Regions from separate parts of the Paucibacter sp. KCTC 42545 genome, predicted to be linked through region 1. Evidence: predicted binding sites of a transcription regulator. Region 1 holds the regulator's gene; each other region holds the start of a gene.
What was found. Region 1 encodes sigma-54, which starts transcription at its own class of promoters, with help from an activator protein. Its sites were predicted from a motif close to TGGCANGNAANCTGCTTT; they were not measured.

Region 2: a site for sigma-54 is predicted at 1,891-1,908, ahead of AT984_RS08870 (PEP-CTERM sorting domain-containing protein). Genes of this name have one in related genera too.
Region 3: a site for sigma-54 is predicted at 3,076-3,093, ahead of AT984_RS23665 (pilin). Genes of this name have one in related genera too.

The regions. Positions count from the first base shown of each region.
Region 1 covers NZ_CP013692.1:3,977,042-3,983,496, reverse strand. Annotated here, with positions in the region: gene AT984_RS17070 (bifunctional diguanylate cyclase/phosphodiesterase) at 1-1,686, opposite strand, end outside; gene AT984_RS17065 (RNA polymerase factor sigma-54) at 1,752-3,266, opposite strand; gene lptB (LPS export ABC transporter ATP-binding protein) at 3,266-4,045, opposite strand; gene lptA (lipopolysaccharide transport periplasmic protein LptA) at 4,042-4,716, opposite strand; gene AT984_RS17050 (thiol:disulfide interchange protein DsbA/DsbL) at 4,856-5,521, opposite strand; gene AT984_RS17045 (SPOR domain-containing protein) at 5,576-6,298, opposite strand; gene argS (arginine--tRNA ligase) at 6,295-6,455, opposite strand, start outside.
Region 2 covers NZ_CP013692.1:2,001,839-2,008,293, reverse strand. Annotated here, with positions in the region: gene AT984_RS08880 (GNAT family N-acetyltransferase) at 1-100, shown strand, start outside; gene AT984_RS08875 (S1 family peptidase) at 97-912, shown strand; gene AT984_RS08870 (PEP-CTERM sorting domain-containing protein) at 1,029-1,838, opposite strand; gene AT984_RS08865 (FAD-binding oxidoreductase) at 2,015-3,616, opposite strand; gene AT984_RS08860 (XrtA/PEP-CTERM system exopolysaccharide export protein) at 3,870-4,466, shown strand; gene AT984_RS08855 (XrtA system polysaccharide chain length determinant) at 4,576-6,162, shown strand; gene AT984_RS08850 (XrtA-associated tyrosine autokinase) at 6,164-6,455, shown strand, end outside.
Region 3 covers NZ_CP013692.1:4,175,651-4,182,105, reverse strand. Annotated here, with positions in the region: gene AT984_RS17880 (DEAD/DEAH box helicase) at 1-888, opposite strand, end outside; gene AT984_RS17870 (MBL fold metallo-hydrolase) at 1,154-1,939, shown strand; gene AT984_RS23675 (pilin) at 2,320-2,766, shown strand; gene AT984_RS23665 (pilin) at 3,159-3,605, shown strand; gene AT984_RS23065 (hypothetical protein) at 3,865-4,197, shown strand; gene AT984_RS17855 (pilin) at 4,217-4,657, shown strand; gene AT984_RS17850 (hypothetical protein) at 4,777-5,079, opposite strand; gene AT984_RS17840 (YbaN family protein) at 5,367-5,795, opposite strand; gene AT984_RS17835 (esterase/lipase family protein) at 5,876-6,455, opposite strand, start outside.

The sequences.
Region 1 (6,455 bases):
CAGTACCACAAACTCATCGCCGCCCCAGCGCGCCACCGAGTCCTGCGCCCGCACCGTGCCCAGCAGGCGCTGTGCGATGCTTTGCAGCAGCAGATCGCCCATCCCGTGGCCCAAGGTGTCGTTGAGCGACTTGAAATTGTCCAGGTCGATGAAGAGCACCGCGCCGTGGCGGCCCTGGCGCTGCGCCGAGGCCAGGGTTTGGTTCAAGCGGTCCAGCAGCAGGCGGCGGTTGGGCAGGCCGGTGAGCGGGTCGTTGAAGGCCAGTTTCTCGATCGCGGCCTCGGCACGCTTGCGTTCGGTGATGTCGCGCGTCAGGCCGATGAACAGGGGCTCGCCATCGCGCTCGATGCTGGACACGGCCAGGCTCATCGGGAAGTTGCTGCCGCTCTTGCGCCGGCCGGTGACGTCGCGGCCAACCCCGATCACGCGGGCTTGATTGCCGCCCAGGTAGTTGCGCAAATAGCCATCGTGCTGGCTGGCTTCAGGCTCGGGCATCAGCAGACTGACATTGCGCCCGATCACCTCCTCGGCGCTGTAGCCGAACATGCGGCAGGCCGAGGCGTTGAAGCTCAGGATCAGGCCGCGCGCGTCGATGGTGATGACGCCGTCCACCATATTGTCCAGAACGGCCTGGGTGTGCTGCGCTTTGTCGTGGTCGCTGCGCCGCTGGGCTTCGCGCAACGCGGCGATGCTGCGCAAGCGACGTTGGCGCAGCCACAGCGCCAGGCCGCTGACCATGGCCAGCAGCAAGCCGGCCCCCAGGGTTTGCTGCCACTGGCGCTGCCAAGGCGCTTCCAGGGCGCTGATCTGGCGACCCACGGCAACGATCAAGGCGCGGTTGGTTTGTAGGCCCGGGGTGCGCACGGTTTGCAAGGCCGTCAGGCGCTCATCCCGGCTGACCAAGGCCAGGCCTTGCTGCACGCTGGCGTCTTGGCCGCTGGCCAGATGGCGGGCCAGTAGCGAGCCCGGCCGGTCCAGCAGTCGGCGGCCCATCCAGTCATTGTTCTGCGGGCGCAGGCTGTAGAGCATGCCGTCGGCGTGAACCAGGGCGCTCCAGGTGTCATCCGAGGTTTGCGCCGTACCCAGCACCAGCTTGAAGTAGTCGGGATCCAGCGTCACCATGGCCACGCCAGCGAATTGCCCGCGCGCATCGAACAGCGCCCGCGACAAGCTCATGGTGTACTCGCCCAGCGCATTGCTGTAGGGCGGCGAGACATAGAGCATGCCGTACTGTGGCGCCGTTTTTGGCATCAGAAAGTAGTCGCGCGTGCTGGCGTCGAAATTGGGCAATTCGGCCAGGGAGGTGGCTCGCATGCGCCCGCGGGCATCGATGATGGCGGCCATGCGCACACCGGGCATGGCCTGGGCCAGGGCGCTCAAAAGCGGGCGAGCATCTTGCTGCATCTGGCTGTTGCGCCATTTGCCGTGGGAATCGTCGATGGTCTGCAGCGCTGCCTGAATGCCATGCAGCTGTTGGGCCACGATGCCGTCCAGCACTTGCACCAGACCTTGCAGGCGCTGGCTTTCTTGCTGCTGCAACTGGGCGCGTTCATGCCTGAGCCAAATACCGGCAGACACCGCAACGATCGCGCAGACCAGGGCGAACACCAGCCACTGTGCGTGAAATTGTTGAATGCAGAAGGCCGAACCGGGGCGGTTCGCCGAATGGGGGGCTGGGCTGGACATGGTGGGCGAGGTGAGGGAGCGTCACCTTAGCGAGTCGCTCCTGCCTCAGCCTTGATGCAGATCAATCAGCAGGGTTTGCGCAAATTGGCGGGGGCGATCTTCAGCGCTTCGCGGTATTTCGCCACGGTGCGCCGCGCCACCTGGATGCCTTGCTCTTCCAGCATGTTGGCCAAGGCGCTGTCAGACAGCGGCTTGTTCGGCGCTTCCGCCTCAACGAATTGCTTGATCAGCGCGCGCACGGCGGTGCTGGAGGCATTGCCGCCGGCCTCGGTGCTCAGGCCCGAGCCGAAGAAGTACTTCAGCTCAAAAGTGCCGAAGGTGGTGGCCATGTATTTGGCGGTGGTGACGCGTGAGATGGTGGACTCGTGCAGGCCCAGCTCGTCGGCAATCTCGCGCAGCACCAGGGGCTTCATGGCCAGGGCACCGTGGGTGAAGAAGCCTTTTTGCCGCTCCACGATGGCTTTGGAGACACGCAAAATGGTGTCGAAGCGCTGCTGGATGTTTTTAATGAACCAGCGCGCTTCCTGCAGCTGGCCACCCAGCGCGCTATTGCTGATGCCGCCGCGGGTTTGCCGCAGGGCGTTGGCATACATCTCATTGATGCGCAGCTTGGGGGCGACCTCGGGGTTGAGCATCACGCGCAGCTCGCGGCCGACCTTGCGCACGATCACATCCGGGATCACTGCCTGCGACTGGCCTTGCGCGAAGCGCCGCCCCGGTTTGGGGTCGAGGGCGCGGATCAGCGCTTGCGCTTCGCGCAGCAGGGGCTCGTCGGCACCGGTCAGCGCCATCAGCTTTTTGCTATCGCGCTTGGCCAGCAGTTCCAGATGTGATTTGCAAATCAGGATGGCGATCACCTGCGCCGGGCTGCGCGGTAGTGCGCGCAATTGCAGCGTTAGGCACTCGGCCAGGTCGCGTGCGCCGACGCCGCCGGGGTCCATGTTCTGCAACCACTTCAGGGCGATGCGCAGATGGTCCAGCAGCTCTTCTTGTTCCTCGGCATCAGTGGTGAGCGCTTGGGCGATGTCTTCCAGTGTGTCTTCCAGGTAGCCGTCTTCGCCCAGCGACTCAATCAGCACTTGCAAGGCCATGCGGTCGGCCTGGCTGAGGTGCATGCCGGCCAGCTGCTGATTCAAATGCTCTTGCAGGCTGATTTCGGCGAACTCCTGCTCGCTGCGATCGTCGTCGCCGTCATTGCTGGCGCTGCCGCTGTTGTGGTTGCTGGGCAGCTCGCGGATGCCGTCGAAGTCATCGCGCTCGGTGCCGTTCTCCCAGTCGTCGCGCTCGGTGCTACCGAAGTCTTCGGCCCGCAACTCCGGCGTGCTCTCGGCGTCGGCGCCGCCGCCCAGCTCGGTGTCGGCGCTGCTGTCGTCGGCGGCGCTGGCGCGTAGCGGCTCGCTGATCTCGGGCGCGGCCACGCTGATGTCATCCTCGGTATCGAGCAGAGGGTTCTGCGCCATCATTTGCTCGATTTCCTGGTTCAGCTCCAGGGTCGAGAGTTGCAGCAGCCGGATCGATTGCTGCAATTGCGGGGTCAGCGAGAGATGCTGGCTCAGGCGCAGCTGGAGCGACTGTTTCATCACATGCGGAAGTTTTCGCCGAGATAGACCTTGCGCACATCGGCGTTGTCCACAATCTCGGCGGGCGTGCCTTCGGCCAGAACGGCGCCTTCGCTGATGATGTAGGCGCGATCGCAAATGCCGAGGGTTTCGCGCACATTGTGGTCGGTGATCAAAACCCCGATGCCGCGCGCCTTCAGGAAGCTGATGATGCGCTGGATCTCCAGCACCGCGATCGGGTCGACGCCGGCGAAGGGCTCGTCCAGCAAGATGAAGCGGGGCTGGGTGGCCAGGGCGCGCGCGATCTCGACGCGGCGGCGCTCGCCACCCGAAAGCGCGGGGGCGGGGCTGTCGCGCAGCTTTTCGATGCTGAGGTCGTGCAGCAGGTTTTCCAGCAACTCATTGATGCGCGCCTTGCTCAGCGGCCGGCCATTGGCATCGAGTTGCAATTCCAGCACCGCACGGATGTTCTCTTCCACGGTGAGCTTGCGGAAGATCGAAGCTTCCTGCGGCAGATAGCTCAGGCCCAGGCGGGCACGCTGGTGGATGGGCAGGTGCTGGACTTCTTTGCCGTCGATATGGATCTCGCCGGCATCGGCGCGCACCAGGCCCACGATCATGTAGAAGCTGGTCGTCTTGCCGGCACCGTTGGGGCCCAGCAGACCCACCACCTCGCCGCTGTCCACGCCCAGGTGCACGTTCTTGACCACTTTGCGCACACCATAGCTCTTGGCCAAACCGGTGGCGTCAAGGCGGCTGCGCGGCGCGCTGCTGCCGCTGATTGGGGGCGCGCTGCTCATGGCGCCTTTTTACTGCTGGGCAGCTGGGTGCTGGGTTGCAGGGTCAGGCCAGAACTGGCTGCGGGCTCAGCGCTTGCTGCCGAGCCTCGCGGCATGATAACCACGCGGACGCGGCCGGTGGGGTGGGGCGAGGTCTTGCCGCCGTCCAGCGTGAACACTTCGCTGCGGTTGTCGTACACGATCACGGCGCCGCTGACCTCGTCGGCCACCGAGCTGCCCATGGTGCGATGCACCACCGCATTGCCGATGAAACGCACGGTGTCGCTGCGGGTGTCGTACTCCACCTGATCGGCAAAGCCTTCGATGGCCTCGCCGGGGATGTCTCGTGCCTGGCGGAAGGACACCTGCTTGCCGGTCTGGCCATTGGCATAGGCCTGAAAGTAGCCGTCACCGGTTTCACGCACATCAATGCGCTCGGCCTTCAGCAGCAAGCTGCCCTTGCTGAGCACCACATTGCCGTTGAACTCGGTGCGCTGGCGCGCCATATCGACCCGGCCACCTTGGTCGGAGGCGATGTTCAGCGGTTTGAACTGGTCGGCCTTTTCGGCGTGGGCGATGGTTGCGGCGCCGAGCATCAGCGCCACGGCCAAGGCGACACGGCCAGCGTTGGCGATGTCTTGGGCGACGGCTCTGGCGCTAGGGCGGGATGGGCGAATGCAGGGTGTTTTCATGGCGGCACAATTCTTGCAGACCATTCTAGCCCTGCATCTTCAAGCGCAGCCCGGCGCCACCCCAAATTGCAGGAGCGGCACCTAGGCTGAAGAGATCGACCCGCCGCGCGCGCAGCACGGCAGGTGTTGCAAGCGGGCCTCAGCCCTTGCTTGAGCGTACCAGCTTGATCAGATAGTCCGTCACCGCCAGCGCTTGCTGGCCATTGACGATCTCACCGGCACCGCGAACGCCAGCAATGCTGGGCGAAGTCAGGTAGCGGCCGGCGATGCCGATGGCGGGCACGCCGTCGATGCGGTACTCCTCCGACAGCTTGCTGGCTTGCGCGCACTTGGTTTGCACGCCGAAGGAGTTGTAGGCAGCGGTGAACTTGGCCATGTCCAGGCCCAGGCGGCCGGCCAGGGCCATCACGGCCTTGTCGTCCTCGGGCATATCGCGCTGGAAGGCATTGAACACGGCGGTGTGCACTTCGGCTTCCTTGCCCATCGCTTCGAGAGCGAAGAACAACTTCTGGTGCGATTTGATGTTGGCGCGGAAGCCCACATGCACGCGGCGGAAGTTGACGTCGGCGGGCAGCTGCTTGCTCCAGGCCTCGATAGTGGGATCAAAGGTGAAGCAGTGTGGGCAGCCGTACCAGAAGAACTCCAGCACATCGATCTTGCCGGGTGTGGAGGGCAGTGCCTGAGACAGCTTCAGGTATTGCTTGCCTTCCACCGGCGCGCCTTGCGCCAAGGCCAGGCCGGGCAGACTGCCGGCACCCAGAACGCTCAGGCCCAGAGTGGCGGAGAAATCGCGACGCTTCATCATCGGTGAGATCCTTGGAAATAAAGGGGAGTGAGAGGGGGTGAACTCAAGCCGCCATCAGCGCTTGACGGTGACCAAATTGGCTTCCATGCCGGCGCCTTCAACCTTGCGCTGCTGCGCTTCGGCTTCGTCGCGGGCATCGAAGGGGCCCAGGCGTACACGGTAGACCGTGCGGCCGGATTGTTCGCGCTCGGTGATCTTGGCGCTCAGTCCCTGCATGGCCAACTTGGCGCGCTGGGCCTCGGCGTCGTCGGACTTGGTGAAGGCACCGGCCTGCACGAAGTAAACGTTCGGGTCGGCGGCGGGCGCTGCAGCGGCTGCCTTGGACTCGGGCTTCTTCTCGCTGGCGGCCTTGTCGCTAGTCTTCTCAGCCGCCTTTTCGGCGGCTTTGGCAGGGGCGGGGGCCGGCACTTGGGCTGGCACGTGGGTGGTTGCAGCAGCCGGGGCGGGCTCAACAGCGGTGGTGGCGGCGGCAGGCGCCGTGCTTTGCACCGGGGCAGGCGTCGTCACCGGCGCCGGGCTGACCACGCCGCTGGCGGCCTTGGCGCCAGCCTTGCCGGCCAAGGGGGCGTTGGGGTCCCAGTTTTTGTTGCGCAGGGCCTCTTCGGCGTCTTGCTCCGCCGTGCGCTGCGGCACCTTGTTGATGAAGGGGATGGGCACCTTGGTGATGTAGAGCGCCACGCCCAGCGCGACGGCCAAGCCGACCAGCAGGCCAACGATCAGGCCGAGGACGAAGCCCCCCTTTTGTCCCGCTTTTTGATTCTTGGCCCCAACGCTCATGTGTTCTCCGATGTTGTCGTCACCACGGCTTCACGCGCCATCACCTCAGGGGCGCTGACACCCAGCACGGTCAGCGCATTGGCGATGACCTGGCGGGTGGCCGCCAGCAGGGCGACCCGGGCCAGGCTCAGCTCGGGCGTCTGATCCAGCACGCGCT
Region 2 (6,455 bases), 2.0 Mb from region 1:
GTTCTATGGCTTCCGTGTCGAGGAGGCGGACGTCGTTTGGCGCTCCTGCGTGACCGCCTTGGAGATGGGGCAAACCTCGGCCGATTTGTCGCTTGCATGAGCGGAGCAGGCTCTGGTTTTAACCGCCGTTCGGTAGTTGGGTGGTTGGCTGTGGTCGGCATGCCTAGCGGGGCTCAGGAGCTCACGCCGAGCAGGGCTGGTGCCCCGGTTGATTTGCCGTCCTTGATCAAACGGTCTCGTTCTTCCGTGTTGCTTGTGGGCACTTTCGGGGAAACCGATAGTCCCCGCTTTTCGTTCCGGGGTACAGGCTTCGTAGCGGCGGAAGGCAATTTGGTGATCACCAATAAGCATGTCTTGCCGGAAGGCGGTGAGATGACTGGAGGACGGCGCTTGGTGGTTCGAGCCGCAACGGGTCCCACGGGTCGATGGGTGATGCGAGAGGTGGAAGTCCTTAAGCTTGACCGTGAGCGGGATTTGGCATTGCTGCGAGTCCAGGGCGAGGCGCTTAGTCCTTTGGCTTTGGCCTCGGATCAGGTGGCCCAGGAAGGCAAGAGCGTGGCGATTCTGGGCTTCCCAGTCGGTGGCGCGCTGGGTTTTTCTTTGGTAACCCATCGTGGCATCATTTCCTCAATCACGCCGATTGCATTGCCTCAGGCGTCGGCGCAAGCGTTGAACGAAAAGTCGATTCGAAAATTGCGCGAAGCTACGTTCAATATTCTTCAGTTGGATGCGACGGCTTATCCAGGAAATAGCGGCGGGCCGGTCATCGATTTGGAGACAGGTGCCGTGGTGGGTGTGTTGAATATGGTGCTCATTAAGGGGTCACGAGAGACCGCGTTAACGCACCCGACCGGGATCAGCTATGCGATCCCGGTTGACCTCGTCACGAAGTTGCTGGCGCGCGCGGACTGATTGCTTTGGCCTAACGGCGAGGTCATGTTCCGTTTGATGAACAAAAAGGCCGTGCGAACAAAATTCGCACGGCCTCTTCTTGCATCAGCTGCCTTGGCAGCTGAGAAGAACTGGCATTAAGCCTTGTTTGCCTTGCGGCGGGCAAAGCCCAGGCCAACCAAGCTCAGGCCGATCAGGGCCAGGCTAGAAGGTTCAGGGATGGTGTTGCCCGTAATGGAGCCGTTGCCGCCGGACGAGTACTTGGCATTCGGGTTGAAGAAGGCGCTTGAATTGAACTTCAGCAGATTAGGGTCGAAGTTACCAGCGGCCAAACCGCCGATCACTTGCAGGTCGGCAGCTGTGAAACCGCTAGCGACGTTACCGCTCGTGAAGGCAAGGCTGTTGAACTTCGCGTCAAGCCAGACGGTGCCATCCAAGGCCTTGTCGGCACCGACTTGCCCAGCCGGTGGGCTGGTGTAGAGGGTGCTGGTGTCCACGTACAAGGTAACCCAAGCATTGGTCAGGTCAAAGGTGTTGTTCTTGTTCAGGCCAATGCCGCCAAAGCCAAAGGTCACTTCGCAGCCTGGGCAGAAGCTGCCTGCAGCGCCGAAGCCAGAGCCGATATTGCTGGCGTTGTCATTGATGCGGCCCAGGCGACCAACGCCCTGCAACACAAATCCGGTGGCGCCAGGGCTCACACCGTCAACGGTGGACAGCACCGATCCAATGCCTGCTGCGTCGCCGTAGTTGACGGTGCCCTTGGCATAGTTTGTGCTGCCGAACCACTGCGTGAATTGGTGTTCAGCGATGAAGTCAGTCTCAGCGCCACCCGGTGCCACATAGTCTGGATCCCAAACCACGCCGCCCACATTGATCGGGGTAGCTTGAACGCCGGCCATGCAGGCCAGCAAGGCCACGCCAGCGAAAGTCGTCTTCAGAAATTTCATGTCATTTCTCCTGAGGTGATTTGAAAAGGCTACTGCCCGTTCGCAGCAAAGATAAGCAGTAACCGTGCCAACTCTTAAAGAAAATGGTTAAGTGTTTGAAATCATTGGAGAAAATTGACTTTGTGGCGAGCGCGCTTGCTGGCGATGAAGTTGACTTGTAAAAAAATCCGACAAAATTAGCTGTAGCGCCCAGGTGAAATGATGTTGTCGGGGTCCAGTGACTGCCGCAATTGCCGATTCAGCTTGCCCGCGCTCCCCATTCGCTCGGCAAGCCAGGGCATGCTTGATATGCCGACCCGATAGGGTAGAAAGCCTTGCAGTGCGCCGCTGTCCAGCAGCTCTTGGTTGCAGGCTTTGGCGTTCGCAGTTTCGGACTCCTTTTGGCGGTCGAAGAGGATGGGGATGGTGCTGTCGAATACCTTGTCGCTGATGCTGGTCAGTGTGATGAGTGGTTCGATGCCGTGCCTATGGGTGATCGCTTTCACCATGTCGACGAAACTGCGTGCGGCTTGCGGCCTCATGGGGACGAGTGGTGCGTACCAAATGAGGCCGGAGCCATCGCGGCCAGGGTCACGGGATGGCCCCTTTGGCGGGTTTGGATTGCGCCAGTAGGCCAATGGCATTGCTGTTTCGTTGGGGCGCCCTCCGACTAGTTCCAGTGACTTTGCAAGGGTTTGTGCAGTGCTGCCGGCTCGCTGCCCGAGCCGTCCAGGAATGAGCTTTGCCAGCTTGGCCAGGCCTTGGGCTTGGCCGTTGGACAGAAAGACGAGTCGCTTGGCAAATCCTTTCAGGATGTTTCGAATCTCTTTCTGTGCTGCGGCGACGACCTTCTTGCTGCCATAAAGGGTCATAAAACCTGTCCATGGGAATATTTGATATTCACGCCCCATCGCGGCAATGACCTCCTCTGGAATTAGGCCGTTGGGGCCAATTTGAGTGGCGGGATAGGGGGCTGCCATTGCGAGCATGCGGTGCCTATTCATCAAATTGCTGCCGCCAACAATGCCCGGCAGGGTTTGAAGAATACGTTGCACTCGCCGCACAGCCTCTTCGAGCATTTGGTCGTCGGGAATGCTGAAGAAACAAACTTTGGAGCATTGTGGGCGGCGTGCCAACAAGATGGTCATCTGGGTAACCACGCCAAAGCCGCTTTGAGTGAAGAGACCGTTGATGTAGGGGCCGATTCCCCATTTGAAGAGTTTGGCCACCTCAATGCCACCCGCTTCATGCAGTCCGCTTCGGTAAATGCTGCCGTCCGCCAGGACGGCTTCGATATGGGTGACTGCGCCGAAGTGGTCGGTATGGGGGGTTACGCCATAGCCGCGCTCCAGTGCATTGCCAAGCAGGCTGCAATTTGGGCCGCCGCCGGTCACGGGCACCATGAAGTCGTGACCGCCCTCATCCAAGAACTTGGCCAGCATGCCTTGGGTGACGCCGGGCTCGACGGTGATTACTCCCAATTCGGCATCGAACTCCTTGATTTGGGATAGTCCTGAGAGATCAAGCAGTACGCAGTCGTTTGCGGCAGGGAGGCTGGTTCCGTAGCCCCAGTTGTTGCCGGTGCTGATTGGGTAAATTGAGGTTCGATTGGCCTTGGCAATACGAACAATTTCGGGAATTTGCTCACTAGCGCTGGGTTTGAGTGCAGCCACAAGCTTTCTACTTGAGGCGGTGGTGTCAAGCCCATAGGCCTGCTGCGCAGCCGCAGTGCTCAGGACTTGCGCTGCTCCAAGGAGTTTGGTCCAGCTGCTGATGGCTGCGGCGTGAGTGGTGGTCATGTCAATGGCCCCTCATTCAAGTGGGTGTGTGGTCGCAACGGTAAAAAGTCGCCTTAAGGGCGAAGGAAGAGCAAGCCTAGTGTGGCATCATTCCCCTAGCCATGCAGTGCCGTGCGCGCTCAGAGTTGGCTGAAATATTTTTGCTGTTGGGAGTGGAGATGGTCAGGCGAGTACCCCCAATTTTGCTAGCTAAATACAAGGAGCGGCGTCTGTGAAGAATCTTTCATTTTTTTCGGTGGTAGGCATGTCGCGGATGCTTTTTGCTGGCCTTGTACTTTCGACGTTGAGTGCATGCGGTACGGTAGGCTCGAAATTCCCGCCCGCGCCAAGCGCCGCAGCGAGCGAAAAATATAGTTATATCGTTGGCCCGGGTGATGCCCTCAATATCATTGTTTGGCGCAATCCGGAATTGTCGATGAGTGTGCCGGTGCGGCCTGATGGAAAAATATCTACGCCGCTTATCGATGAGTTGACGGCTCAAGGCAAGAATTCCACGGAAATTGCCAGAGATATTGAACAGCAACTCGGTAAATATGTTCGTGATCCGGTGGTTACGGTGATTGTGACCAGCTTTGTTGGGCCTTACAGCGAACAGATTCGCGTGGTGGGTGAGGCGTCCAAGCCGCAGGCCTTGCCGTACAAGCAGAAAATGACGGTGCTCGATGTCATGATTGCTGTTGGCGGCTTGACTGACTTTGCCGCGGGTAATGAGGCGACGATTGTTCGCTCCGGCGAGGGCAATAAACAGTACTCGGTAAGGCTGAAGGATTTGGTCAAGCGCGGCGATGTGTCTGCGAATGTGGAAATGCGACCTGGCGATATCCTGATCATTCCGCAGAGTTTGTTTTGAGCTGATTTGATTGCCTTGCGCTCGCCGCGCTTGGCTAATAGTTAGGTTAGATTCTCTCGATTCGTCGACATCGCGGGTTCCCTCGCTTTGAACTTGAAAAGTCGCCTCAATGGATTTGTTGATTGCACAGTTGCTTTCCGTCGTGAAGTCGATGTGGAAGCACCGCTGGACCGGCTTGGCAGTGGCTTGGATTGCCGGGCTGGTTGGCGCCGTTGTCGTCTTGGTCTTGCCTGACCGGTACGAGGCGAGCGCGCGTATCTATGTGGATACGCAGTCCATCCTGAAGCCGCTGATGACGGGCTTGGCTGTACAACCCAATGTCGAGCAGCAGGTGATGATGCTCAGCCGCACTTTGATCAGCCGCCCCAATGTCGAGAAGTTGGTTCGCATGGCGGATCTGGACCTCAAGAACCAGTCCAAGAGCCAGCAAGAGGCAACGATTGAGACGGTGACCAAGAACTTGTCGATTCAAAGCACGGCGCGCGACAACCTGTACACCTTGGCCTATCGGGATACCGATCAGGAAAGTGCCAAGCGGGTGGTTCAGTCTTTTGTCTCGATTTTTCTGGAATCGAGCCTTGGTTCTAGCCGCAAGGATACGGCCACTGCCACGACCTTCATCAACGAGCAAATCAAGGGCTATGAAGCGAAGTTGGAAGAGGCTGAGTCTCGCTTAAAAGAGTTCCGCCTGCGCAATATTCAAACCATGTCGGGCGATGGCAAGGATTCCGCATCCCGTTTGGGTGAAATCAGTGCGCAACTTGAGCGTGCCCGGCTCGACTATCGCGAGGCTGTGAATGCGCGCGATGCTGCCAAGAGTCAACTGGAAGCAGAGCGCAAGGGTTCAGTTGGCGGAAGTGCGGTGCAAAGCGTGTTGCAAGAGTCCGCAACAGCAGTGTCGACACCAGAAATTGATGCGCGGATTGATGTTCAAAATCGCAGTCTCGACGCACTATTGCAGCGCTACACCGAGCAGCATCCCGATATCGTCAGCGCCCGCAAGATGCTGAAGGACCTCGAGGCGCAAAAGAAGAAAGAGGTTGCCGAACTGCGCAAGGCGGCATTGGCTGCACCTACCGTGGGCTCGGCCGGCAATACCAACCTGGCGTTTCAAGAAATGGGGCGCTTGCTGGCCAATTACGAGGTCCAGGTGGCGGCGATGAAGGCTCGGGTGGATGAGTATTCCAGCCGCTATGCCCAAGCGATGGCCGCGGTGAAGACGGCGCCGCAACTGGAGGCCGAGGGAGCCCAGTTGAATCGTGATTACGCTATTCACAAAAAGAACTACGAAGACTTGGTGTCGCGCCGCGAGTCGGCCGCGATGTCGGGCGAGTTGGATGTGGCTTCGGGCGTGGCGGATTTCCGCTTGATCGACCCACCGCGGGTGTCGCCCAAGCCGGTGGCGCCAAACCGACTACTGTTGTTGGCTGTGGCGATGGTCCTGGCCCTGGGCTTGGGTATGTTTGGCGCCTTTGTCAGCAGTCAACTGCGTCCGGTTTTCCACGACGTCAATGAGTTGCGTTCACGGGTGGATTTGCCCATCCTGGGTGTTGTGACGCGACTGACCACCGACGAGGATAGGCGGCGCCACCGCATGGACATGATCCGCTTCAGCGTGGCATCGGCGAGCTTCTTTGTGCTGTTTGCCATCGGGCTCACAGTGATGGCAATTTTGATGAATCGGCAGGTGGGTTGAGATGAGTAGCCTGATTGAGCAAGCCACCCAACGCCTTGAGCAACTGCGCCAAGCTGGCGCGTCAATGCCGGACGATGTGCAGGCCAATGGTGCAGGGGTTGCTACCGGCTTGGCTGCCTCAGGCCTCGCGACAAGTGCGCTAGGCCCTGCGCCTGCGCCGCTTGAGACGCCCCATCACCCGTCCAGCAAGCGCGTGGATCTGGATTTCACGGCCTTGGCCGAGCAGGGTTTCTTGACGCCCAATGCCGGCCGCTCCCATTTCGCGGACCAGTACCGTGTGATCAAGCGTCCGC
Region 3 (6,455 bases), 200 kb from region 1:
CTGCGCCGCCGGCACGTCCAGCGGCTTGCTCGTGAAACGGGCCAGCAGCCATTGCTCCAATTGCAGGGCGCGGGCGTCGTCCGCCGGCAAGATGCGCAGGGCTTGGGCCAGCAAGGTTTCCAGCAAGTCAGGCGCCACCCGGCCCAGGGCCTGGGGCATCCAGGGCCGGCACAGCACATCGCTCATGCGAGCGGGCTCTTGCAACTCATGCCAATAGACCAGGCGCGACTCGAAGTCGACCCGCGGCATGCCCGAGAACATCAGCAGTCGCAGCAGCTTGCTGCACTCATCGCCGCTGCGAAAGCTCAGCCAGTTGTTCGGCTGCAGCGGGCTGCCGTGGCCCCCGGCCAGCACCCAGGCCAGCCAGCGCCAGTAGTCCTTGGCTTCGGGCCGCAGCAGCAGGGCTTGCAAGCGCTCGCTGTGTTCGCGCACATCGGCCACATAGCCGCGCCCTTGCTGCAGATGCAGCAGGCCACGGCGGTGCAGGGATTTCAGGCATTTGCTGATCTCGGCCGGCGTGAAGGCGCGGCCCGAGGGGTAGCGTTGCGCGTCGGCCGCTTGAAGCCATAGCCGCAGGCCTTCCACGCCGCGCGTGTTGCCGGCCAGCAGCAAGGCGTCCAGCAGCACTTGTTCGTCGGCGCTGAGTGCGCCGGTAGGCGGGGTGTTGTCGTCAGCATCGTCGTCTGAAGCGCCTTCGGCTTCGTCCTCCGCTGCTTGGCACAGTCGTCCGGCATCGCCCGAGCTCAGGGCTTTGCGCCGTTCAAGCTCACCGGCCGCCTTCAAGGTGCGCGCCTGCTCCAGCAACTCCTCCAGCGTCATGCCGGTCTTGCCCGTGGGGGTGATGAATTTCAGGCTGGTAGCGCCCTTGTTTTTGTCATTGGTAGCCATGATGCGCCCAGCAGTGAAGGGCGGAGTATGCCAAGGGCTGGCGCGCCTGGCCCGGGGTGTCTGGCAGCTTTGCCGACGTGAAGGAAATCACGCATTCACGCCGGGGCATACGCGGGGTGTTCGCCTGCCGGAAAAAACCGGTATTGCGCACTTGCGTGTCTTGGCTGGGTGCGTACATTGCGGTCTCTGGGCGCGTTTCTGCGTGAGAGCACAGCATCTCACACATGCCGCGGCAGGATCCCAAAATCCCCATTTGACCCCCTTCATGAAAATTCGCGTCCTCGGTTGTTCAGGCGCTATCGCCGCCGGATTCAAGACCACCGCTTTCCTGCTGGACGACGATGTGCTGATCGACGCCGGAACCGGCGTGGGCGATTTGTCGCTGGAAGCGCTGGCCCGCATTGATCACATTCTGGTCAGCCACTCCCATCTGGACCATGTGCTGGCCATTCCGCTGCTGGCCGATTCGGTCTTGCGCTTGCGCGCCGCAGCCGGCCGCCCACCGATTCAGGTGCATGGCCTGGCGCCCACGCTCAAGGCTCTGCGTGATCACATCCTGAACGGGGTGATCTGGCCCGACTTCACCCGCCTGCCCTCGGCTGAGCATCCGGTGCTGAGCCTGCATCCTTTTGAAATCGGTGATCGCCTGCAATTGGGCGAGCGCCAGGTCGAGGTCTTGAGCGCCGCGCACACCGTGCCGGCAGTTGGCTTTGCCGTGGACGGCGGCCCGGCCAGCGGCCACGCCCACTGGGTGTTCACCGGCGACACAGGACCCAACCCGGCCCTGTGGCGCCGCTTGGCTGAACTGAAGCTCTCGCACCTGGTGATCGAAACCGCCTTCAGCGACGAAGAGCAGCAAGTCGCCACCGTCAGCAAACACCTCTGCCCCGCCTCGCTGGCCCTGGAGTTGCAGCATCTGCAAGGGCCGGTGGAGGTGCACATCACCCACATCAAGCCCGGCGAGGTAGACGCCGTGATGAGCGAGATCGCCGCCCTGAGCACCGCCCACAAACTCGCGCCTTTACAGGCCGGGCAGGTGATGGTGCTGTAGCCCAGCGCCTCCCGCCCTGTTTAATGGGGTCAGTTTTTAATGGGGTCAGTTTTTAATGGGGTCAGTTTTTAATGGGGCCAGAGTTGATTAATCCTTGCGGCGATTAATCAACTCTGGCCCCAAAATTTTTCCCCGAATGCTTTGCACTCTTATTGGTATTGCGTAGTGCAGACGTAAATTGTCACTTCTTTGTGCCTCAACCTCTTTGTGTCACCTGGGTTGACAATTTTTGTCAGGTCGTGAGGCCGTTGACCAGCCGGAGCGTGACGAAAAGCACAAGAGCGGCGCAGGAACAAGCTGGCACGACCCCTGCATTCAAGGGGGTTGTACCCCACCCCTCAACGGCTTTTCTTATTTGGCTTCGGCCAGGAGTTTTCATCATGAACATGAAGCGCGTCCAACAAGGTTTCACCCTGATCGAACTGATGATCGTCGTGGCCATCATCGGTATCTTGGCTGCTGTGGCGATTCCTCAGTACAAGGACTACACGAGCAAGTCCAAAGTTGCGTCCGCCATCGCCAGCATCGACGGCATCAAGAAGGCTGTCGCCTTGTGCTACCAGGAAAATGCCGGATTTGATACTTGTGCATCCTCTGGTACGGGCGGCGTTCCTGCATTTACAGCGACCAATGTTTTGAAAACCGCTCAGGCTGATGACAAGGGCGTGATTACTGCTACTTTCACTGACGCCAGCGGCACAGATTTGGCTGGTAAATTTGTCAAGTACGAAGCCAAGCCTGACGGCGTGCGCATGTCTTGGGTCGTATCAACCGATGTCACTGCGGCTGCGGTGAAGGCTGCCATCACGAAGAATTCGACTCCTTGAGCTTAGTGCTCTAGGTAAGACGGACCAGCGCTACTTGTTGATCCATTGTTGAAAAAAGGGCGCCTTGATGGCGCCCTTTCTCATTTCAGAATGGGTTATCGAGTTAACAGTTCGGCGAGCCCTGTACCAAAAACTTAGCACTCGCTAGAAAAATTGTCCATGGACCTCACATTAAAGTTCCGACGGAAATAGTCACGTCTTTGTGCGCAGACCTTTTTGTGTCACTTGGATTGACAATTTTTGTCAGGCTGCGGATTACTGAGCCAGTCGGAGTGTGAAGAAACGCACGGGAGCGGCGATGAAACCAGTTGGCATGATCCCTGCATTCAGGGGGGGGGGCACCTACCCCTCAACTGCTTTTCTTTTTTGGCTTCGCCTAGGAGATTTAGATCATGAACATGAAGCGCATCCAACAAGGTTTCACCCTGATCGAATTGATGATCGTTGTGGCCATCATCGGTATCTTGGCTGCTGTGGCGATTCCTCAGTACAAGGACTATACGAGCAAGTCCAAAGTTGCGTCCGCCATCGCCAGCATTGACGGTATCAAGAAGGCTGTAGCCTTGTGCTACCAGGAAAATGCCGGATTTGATACTTGTGCTTCCTCCGGTACGGGTGGCGTCCCCGCATTTACAGCGACCAATGTTTTGAAGACCGCAGCGGCTGACGATAAGGGCGTGATTACTGCTACTTTCGCTGATGCCAGCGGCACAGACTTGGCGGGAAAATTTATCAAATACGAAGCCAAGCCTGACGGCGTGCGCATGTCCTGGATCGTGTCAACCGATGTCACTGCGGATGCAGTGAAGGCTGCAATTACGAAGAACTCGACGCCCTGAGCTTAGTGCTCTCGGTAGAACGAATCAGCGGATCTTGTTGATTCCTTGTTGAAAGAAAGGGCGCCTTGATGGCGCCCTTTCTCATTTCAGAATGGAGTAGCGCGGTGGGTCTTGCGTCAAAGGCTTTGCACCCAGCAGGAAAAATGCTGTCCAAGTAACTTGCTGCACATTAGAGAACTTATGCAGCAGCGTCATATTGGCGCTTCACGGGCTCGAATGAGGCGGTGCGCCGTTGCCTGAATAGATGCCCCCGGTCCGTGTGTGCAAGCTGCAATTCGACCCTGCCAAGGTGCGCAATCTAAGGCAAGGCAAGAGCACCGCGTTGCTAGCTAACAAAACTTCTTCCTTGTCTAATCAGCAGATGTTTCGTCGGCATTGGATGATGGAGCGGAATAAGTACGCCAGAATGGAAAAAGCCGGGGTTCTAAAGTTGCCTGAGTTTGAACTTGAACGTCAATCCGGCCGTTGCTTAGCAATTTTTGTCTCTTTGCAAAACTCAGACCTCTCTGATCAACGCGTCAGCCATGAGGGCACCCGGGTATGCAGACCTTTTCTACCGGTACTGGCGTTTGCGGTCACCGATGAATCATGAGCGAGCCAAGAAGGAACACATGAAACGTATCTATCAGGGTTTTACGTTGATTGAGCTGTTGATTGTTGTCTCGATCATCGGCATCTTGGTGGCCGTGAGCCTTCCCCAGTACAAGGACTACGTCGCCAAAGCCAGGGTTGCCTCGGCAATTTCCAGTATGGATGGGGTGAAACTGGCTGTCGCGGTTTGCGCTCAAGACGGTAGTACGGTCACAGGCTGCAATAGCAGCAGCAATGGCATTCCAGCCTGGACCGCTACGAATGTCTTGACCAGCGTTGTTGCCACTAACGGCGTCATCGTGGCTACGTTCACATCGGCCGCCAATGTTGGCTCTGATCTGGGTGGCAAGACCATTACGTTCACACCCACTCTGCAGAATTCGCGTCTCTCTTGGGCGGTAAGCACCGATGTGGCGGCCGGGCCGATTAAGGACGCCATTGTGAAGAATTCAAGCCCTTAATATGCCGGTCGCGTAAGTCTTGGCAACCGGCTGAAATCATCTGTTCGCATATTCGATCAAGGCACGTAAGACGCTGCACCGGGTCAATTGACTATTTGCTCGATTGCCAGATTCCGAGTTCAGCAGGCAATCCCACAAGATTCAATTTGTAAGCACTGGCTTTGCGCCGTATGGTCATGCTTGGAGTCTTGAATTAGCTCAAGCTCCAAATTCAGGCGCGCATCCGCATCCATATCCTCAATGATGAGCAGCCCCTGGCTTAGCTCGTAGCTTGAGTCAAACCAGCCGCAACTGCCGAAGCGATCGTCATCCGTCGCTGCTTTGGCCTTGAGCTGTGAAGCCGCTGTCGCGCTGGCCATGATGGCGGAATGTGCAAGCTGCCGGCGCAGGCAGAGGGTCTGGAACAGGCTTTGAAATCTCATTTTGAGCTCCATCATTCCTGAAGACATGTGGGCTGACGCGGGGAGGAGGGGCTTGATTGCTGGGGTCACTGCGTCGTCAGTGGCTCAAGTATTCGGCGCAGACAGATCCGTTTTCTATCACTCCGGAGGGGGAGTGATGGGGGATACGTGGGGGGTGTCGCGGCGGGTTCCCTCCAATGGGGGGATGTGGAAGTCGGTACCTGTTTTTGCTATGGAAAGCGGTCTAGCCAACATCAATCTGAGCGATTGACTCGGTGACAACGGCGGCAGAGCAAACGCCGACCGTCTCAGCGCCGTGTCGGCAGCCGCCACAGCCAGGTGGCCACGCAGGCGCAACACAGCGCCGGCAGCCAGGCCCATTGCGTGGGCAAGGTGATGGCGGCCCACACCGAGCCGATGGTCATCATCACGCTGGCCAGTTGTTTGGCGCGCAGAGGTACGGCGCGAGTGGCTCGCCAGTCGCGCACCATGGGGCCGAAGGTGCGGTGATTGAGGATCCAGGCTTCGCAGCGGCTGCTGCCGCGTGAAAAACAAAACGCCGTCAGCAAGATGAAGGGGGTGGTCGGCAGCAGCGGCAAGAAAATGCCCGCGATGCCCAGTGCCAAGCTCAGCAGGCCGGCCAGAAGCCAGATCACCCGCTGCCACATGGGCCGGGCTTTCACCAGGGCTTGGGTCGGCGCGGCGGCGCAAGCAAGAGGCGTTTGTTCATCAGGCATGGATCAATGCGCGGGGCCGGCGAGTGGGGCATGCCATTGTCGCCGCCATCCCGTCATCCGGCAGCCGTTGATGCCATCCATCAACGGGGCGATTCCACCTTGAAGAACCACTTGCGCAGGCCCTCGGCTTCAAAGGGCTGCCAGTCCTCGGGGTGTTGGGCCAGGCGGTCGGCCAGGACGTAAAAGGCCAGCGGGTTGAGCCCCAGGCCAATGTGGCTGGCTGGCACTTCGATGTTTTCGCACAGCGGGCCGGCTTCGTTGAGGCTGCAGCGCCAGGAGACGATGCCGTCGCTGCGCGAATAAATGGAGGTGGTGGGCACCGGCGGGGCACGGCGGATCTGCGCCATCATGGCCGGGTCACCGACCTTGTGGCCGCTGACAAACTCGAAAAAGCGCCAGGCATTGGTGGCCCGTGGGTGTCCGGTGAAGGGCGTGCCCAGGGTGACGACGCTGCGCACATGGTCTGGCAATTCTTTGGCCAACTCGCGAGCGTAGATGCCGCCCAGGCTCCAGCCCACCAGGCTGACCGGCTGGGCATGATGCTTGAACAGACGCTTCACATCGGCCGTGCATTGCTCCAGCACACCGTGGCGCGGGCCAAAATTGAAGCCCTGGCCCCAGGGGTGGGTCTCATACCCCAACGCTTCCAAAAAGCTGCGC